Regions from separate parts of the Brenneria roseae subsp. americana genome, predicted to be linked through region 2. Evidence: predicted binding sites of a transcription regulator. Region 2 holds the regulator's gene; the other holds the start of a gene.
What was found. Region 2 encodes CRP, which controls carbon source genes, mostly activating them, when cyclic AMP is high. Its sites were predicted from a motif close to ATGTGANNNNNNTCACAT; they were not measured.

Region 1 (3,174 bases), on a different contig from region 2:
CCACAACATAACGCCGCAGCCTATCGGGGTAATCACCATCTATCCGGGCATTTCGGCCGATGTGGTGGGTAACTTCCTGCGCCAGCCGGTCAAAGCGCTCATCCTGCGTTCTTACGGCGTAGGGAACGCCCCCCAGAGCCCTGGTTTGCTGAATGAGTTACGTCAGGCATCAGAGCGCGGTATTGTAGTGGTGAACCTGACCCAGTGTATTTCTGGACGGGTAAATATGGGCGGTTATGCTACCGGCAATGCACTGGCGCAGGCCGGCGTCATCAGCGGCTTTGATATGACGGTGGAAGCGGCCCTGACCAAACTGCACTATCTGCTAAGCCAGCAGGCACTTAATCCCGACGAAATCCGGCAACTGATGCAGAAAAATTTGCGGGGCGAGTTGAGCGATAAAGACTGAACATTGAGTCAATCACGGAGTTAAACCATGAACAGAGCGCTGTTATTGATTGATTTACAAAATGACTTTTGTCCCGGTGGTGCATTGGCTGTCAACGAAGGCGATCGGGTCATTGAGATTGCCAATCGCGCTATCAGCGCCTGTCTGCCAGCCAACATCCCGGTGATTGCCAGTCAGGACTGGCACCCTGCCGATCACGGCAGTTTTGCCGTTAATGCCCATGCGAACGTAGGCGAAGTGGGAGAACTGCACGGTTTACCGCAAATATGGTGGCCCGTGCATTGCGTACAAGGCGGGGCTGGCGCGCAATTCCATCCAGCGTTAAATCAACAGGCCATCACCTGGGTCGTTCAGAAAGGCACGCAGTCCGACATAGACAGCTACAGTGCATTCTTTGATAACGGACATCGCGCCGAGACCGGGCTCGACGGCTGGCTAAAAGCGCGGAATATTACCCATCTGACCGTGATGGGACTGGCTACCGATTACTGTGTGAAATTCAGCGTGCTGGACGCGCTTACTCTGGGGTATGAAACCGACGTGCTGATCGACGGGTGTCGTGGGGTAAATCTTCGCCCTGACGACAGCCAGAGTGCCTTGAAGGAGATGGAACAACATGGCGCCAAACTGCTCGGTCTGGAGCAGGTTATCGCCAGCCTGACAGCCTGAGTCGCCACGTATTATTGCCGGGGAATAACGCTTTGCTCCGGCATGCCATGATGTCCGGGATTATTGGTTATTGCTGAGGTTTGAGCTTGATAATAGCAGCGTCGTCATGGAACTGTTGCTTGAGTTGTTGCTTGCTTTTCATCACGATCTCGCCGTTGGTTCCGATCGTCATATGTTCCGCCTGCTCATTATGACGAGCTTGCCACATCATCACCATTTGCAGGCAGTTCTCTTTCTGCTCTGCCGATAACGCGACGCCATCAGGCCATTTTCCCAATTCTACCGCCGTTGCCAGCCGTTGATAAATTTCTGGCGTCATTGCCTCAATCAGGTCATCGAGTTGCATATCCTGGTCCTGCAAAGTGAAATATTCATGGGTTTTGTCTGGCGCTGACATAGCCAAATCAGCATTTACAGCTGAATCGTTTAAAGCTAAAACGGGCGTTTCCGGCCAGGCAGCACCAATATATCGCGGATTAACCGTCGACTCTCTCGCCATCAACATCGTCAATGAAGCTGAGTGAGGCAGAATTTACGCAGTAGCGTTCTCCCGTGGTTTTAGGGCCATCGGGAAAGACGTGTCCCAGATGCGCGTCACAATGCCCGCAGCGAATCTCAATACGGCGCATATTGTGCGAATCATCGTCAAGGTAGCGAATCGCTTCCGACGACACGGGCTGATCAAAACTCGGCCAGCCACAGCCAGAATCATATTTATTATCGGAATAGAATAACGGAGACTGACAGCAGAGGCAGTGGTATACGCCGGTCCGTTTATTATGCAGCAATTTGCCGGAGAAAGCCGGTTCTGTGCCCCGCAACTGTGTGACATAACGTTGAATTTCGGTCAGATCAACGTCATCTGACGGCGTTTGCCGGGTGGGATCGTTTGTCATGGAAATCTCGCAAAATGTGTCATCTATCAAAATAATCACTAATTATAACAAAAAATTAACAACCTTGCAGGCCATTTTGGCTTAATATAAACACCATTATCATGAACAACACTCAATTGTGACAAATGTCACAATTTTGAGTAAATCGGGCTTTATATGATGTATTACGCCCACATAGCAGTCTTAGATGTTCTTTAGTTACAGCAAAGGTGGAATTTCGTTCAAAGGTTGGTCATAGGTTTGACTTACAGCAACTATTGACACGATTCCGCTTGACGCTCAGCAAGGTTTTTGTAATTTTACAACCAACCTTTTATTCACTAACCAATTAGCTGGTGGAATATATGACTATCAAAGTAGGTATCAACGGTTTTGGCCGTATCGGCCGTATTGTTTTTCGCGCTGCACAAGAACGTTCTGACATCGAAATCGTTGCCATCAACGACCTGTTAGATGCCGAATACATGGCTTACATGCTGAAGTATGACTCTACTCATGGCCGTTTCAACGGCACCGTTGAAGTTAAAGATGGCCACCTGGTTGTTAACGGTAAAACCATCCGCGTCACCGCAGAAAAAGATCCAGCTAACCTGAAGTGGAACGAAGTCAACGTTGACGTTGTTGCTGAAGCAACGGGTATCTTCCTGACTGACGAAACTGCACGTAAGCACATCACCGCCGGTGCCAAGAAAGTGGTTCTGACTGGGCCGTCCAAAGATGACACCCCGATGTTTGTTATGGGCGTAAACCACAAAGCTTACGCAGGTCAGGAAATCGTTTCTAACGCATCTTGTACCACTAACTGCCTGGCTCCGCTGGCTAAAGTTATCAACGACAACTTCGGGATCGTTGAAGCGCTGATGACCACGGTTCACGCTACCACCGCGACTCAGAAAACCGTTGACGGCCCGTCTCACAAAGACTGGCGCGGCGGCCGCGGCGCTTCCCAGAACATCATCCCGTCTTCTACCGGCGCGGCTAAAGCCGTAGGTAAAGTTATTCCTGAGCTGAATGGTAAACTGACCGGTATGGCGTTCCGCGTTCCTACTCCGAACGTTTCTGTTGTTGACCTGACTGCACGCCTGGAAAAACCAGCTTCTTACAAAGAAATCTGTGCGGCAATCAAAGCGGCTGCGGAAGGCGAACTGAAAGGCGTTCTGGGCTACACTGAAGATGACGTTGTTTCTACCGATTTCAACG
Region 2 (3,174 bases):
ATCGTGCATGTGCCTTTTAACGATCTGGCGGCGGTCAAAGCGGTGATGGATGACCACACCTGTGCGGTTGTGCTGGAACCGGTGCAGGGCGAGGGCGGAATCATGCCTGCCACGCCGGAGTTTCTGCAAGGCGTGCGTGAATTGTGCGATCGGCATAAGGCGCTATTGGTTTTTGATGAAGTGCAAAGTGGAATGGGCAGAACGGGCAAACTGTTTACCTATATGTATTACGGTATTACGCCGGATATCCTGACCACGGCGAAAGCGTTGGGCGGCGGTTTCCCGATCAGTGCGATGCTGACGACCGAAGACATTGCCTCTGTGATGACGGTCGGCGTACACGGTACGACCTATGGCGGTAACCCTCTGGCTTGCGCCGTGGCGGAAGCGGCGCTGGATACGATCAATACGCCAGCAGTGTTGGCGGGGGTGGCGGAGCGTCACGATCGATTTATCAGTGCGTTGGAAAAGATTAACCATCAGTACGGTATTTTCGAGCAGGTTCGTGGCATGGGCTTATTGTTGGGCGCTGAACTGAAACCGGAATGGCATGGGCGGGCAGGCGACTTTTTAGCCGCAGCCGCGGAACAAGGGGTGATGGTGCTGATGGCGGGACCAAATGTGATTCGCTTTGTACCTTCGCTGATTATTGAGGAGCAGGATATCGAACAAGGAATGGCGAAGTTTGCGAAAGCCGTTGAGCAAGTGGTTAATGCCGCAGGTTAATGTGTCATTGCCCTGAAATCATTAAAAAAGCGTGAAGTTGCCTTCACGCTTTTTTTGTCGGGTTAAGTAGGATTTAACGAGTGCCGTAAACGACAATCGTTTTGCCATGTGCGGAGATCAGGTTCTGGTCTTCCAACATTTTTAGAATGCGGCCCACGGTTTCACGCGAACAGCCAACAATTTGTCCAATTTCCTGACGGGTAATTTTTATTTGCATGCCATCCGGATGCGTCATGGCATCGGGTTGTTTCGCCAGGTTCAACAACGTTTGAGCAATACGGCCTGTCACATCAAGAAAAGCCAAGTTACCGACTTTTTCCGACGTAACCTGCAGACGGCTCGCCATTTGTGCGGACAGACGCATGAGGATATCTGGATTGACCTGAATCAGCTGCCGGAATTTCTTGTAAGAAATTTCAGCGACTTCACAAGCCGTTTTTGCCCGTACCCAGGCACTGCGCTCCTGACCTTCTTCAAACAGGCCAAGCTCGCCGATAAAATCTCCCTGATTGAGATAAGAGAGAATCATTTCTTTGCCTTCTTCATCTTTGATTAGCACTGCGACAGAGCCTTTCACGATGTAGTAAAGCGTTTCTGCTTTTTCACCCTGGTGAATAAGCGTGCTCTTCGATGGATACTTATGGATATGGCAATGAGAAAGGAACCATTCGAGAGTTGGGTCTGTTTGCGGTTTGCCGAGAACCATTCGCTATCATCCTCTGTTGTAATTCACTGCGCAAATCACAGGGCTCAGAGTTCCCTGTACGGCGTGGTTACTGCTAAAAAATCAAAATCCGTGTGAGCAGAATGACGTCAGGGAATATACTGGAACCTGATATCTGGCGACGCCATCATCTTCCTTGTATCTGAGTTTGTCCAGAAAAGGCAGATTCTATTCTCGTTTTTAACACAGCTTGAAGGAAGTGTCTTGTGTTGTCTCGCTTCAGCATGATAAAGCTCCGGTTATTGGATGTTTTTGTATAGTAACAGTATAAAATTTCAAAAATTTTTTAATGGAGGCACCATGCAGGCACGGGTTAAATGGGTTGAAGGCTTAACGTTTCTTGGCGAATCCTCATCAGGGCATCAGATTCTGATGGATGGTAATGCGGGTGATAAGGCGCCGAGTCCGATGGAAATGGTTTTGATGTCGGTTGGTGGTTGTAGCGCGATTGATGTCGTGTCGATTTTGCAAAAAGGACGTCACAATGTTGTCGATTGTGAAGTGAAATTGACTTCAGAACGGAGAACGGAAGCCCCGCGTCTGTTTACCCATATTAATCTGCATTTCATCGTGACGGGAAAAGGGCTGACCGATCAAGCGGTAGAACGAGCCGTGGCGCTGTCAGCCGAGAAATACTGCTCTGTTGCATTGATGTTGGGTCAGTCCGTTGAAGTCACGCACAGCCATGAGGTTGGGGGGTAACCTTCGCCCTAACTGATATGCTTGCGATCGTGGTGGCGCGATGCGCTTCATTTATCGTGCCGCCGCGGGCTTATTCGATCTTTTTCCCTTCCAGCAGTCGTTGTACCAGCGGCGCCATGATTAACTCCATCGCCAGCCCCATTTTTCCACCAGGGACAACCAGCGTATTGATATGAGAAATGAATGACCCTTGCAACATGGCGAGCAGATAAGGGTAATCAATATTATCCAGTCCCTGAAAGTGAATCACTACGAAGCTCTCATCCAGCGAAGGAATGGACTTGGCAGCAAACGGGTTGGACGTATCCACGGTGGGAACGCGCTGGAAGTTAATATGCGTGCGTGAAAACTGCGGTGTGATATAGGTAATGTAATCTTCCATGGAACGCACGACGGAATCCATGACGGCTTCGCGTGAATGCCCGCGTTCATTGACATCACGAATCAGTTTTTGAATCCATTCGAGGTTGACGATGGGCACCACGCCCACCAGCAGGTCAACGTGCTGAGCCACATTGTGCTGGTCAGTAACCACTCCGCCATGCAGGCCTTCATAAAACAGCACATCGGTCGGTGCCGGCATGGGTTCCCACGGCGTGAATGTGCCGGGAACCTGATTGTAGGGAATGGCTTCGTCATAGGTGTGAAGGTATTTACGGGTTTGCCCCTGACCATGCTGGCCATATTCAATGAATGACTGTTCCAGCAAGCTGAAATCATTGGCTTCAGGGCCAAAGTAGCTGATATGCCGGCCAAGATCGCGCGCTTTGCGAATGGCCATATCCATTTCCGGACGGGTATAACGATGAAAACTATCCCCTTCAAGCTGGGCGGCCCGCATGTTTAACTGCTGAAAAATTTTACGGAACGCCAGACTGGTGGTAGTGGTTCCCGCACCGCTGGAGCCGGTGACAGCAATAATTGGATGTTTATGTGACATGAGACGCGTAACTCCGTGATGGTGGCGCTCATCCGCATCTCCATCACAGAGACCGAGCGTCATCAAAAAAGGGAACGGATAT

Region 1: a site for CRP is predicted at 2,091-2,108, ahead of msrB (peptide-methionine (R)-S-oxide reductase MsrB). Genes of this name have one in related genera too.

What each region holds. Positions count from the first base shown of each region.
Region 1 is NZ_QDKJ01000020.1:10,293-13,466, reverse strand. Features, by position in the region: gene ansA (asparaginase) at 1-409, shown strand, start outside; gene pncA (bifunctional nicotinamidase/pyrazinamidase) at 437-1,078, shown strand; gene B4923_RS19210 (YeaC family protein) at 1,146-1,424, opposite strand; gene msrB (peptide-methionine (R)-S-oxide reductase MsrB) at 1,555-1,974, opposite strand; gene gapA (glyceraldehyde-3-phosphate dehydrogenase) at 2,319-3,174, shown strand, end outside.
Region 2 is NZ_QDKJ01000009.1:14,779-17,952, reverse strand. Features, by position in the region: gene argD (bifunctional acetylornithine/succinyldiaminopimelate transaminase) at 1-726, shown strand, start outside; gene crp (cAMP-activated global transcriptional regulator CRP) at 800-1,432, opposite strand; gene B4923_RS12545 (OsmC family protein) at 1,751-2,152, shown strand; gene B4923_RS12540 (phosphoribulokinase) at 2,223-3,092, opposite strand.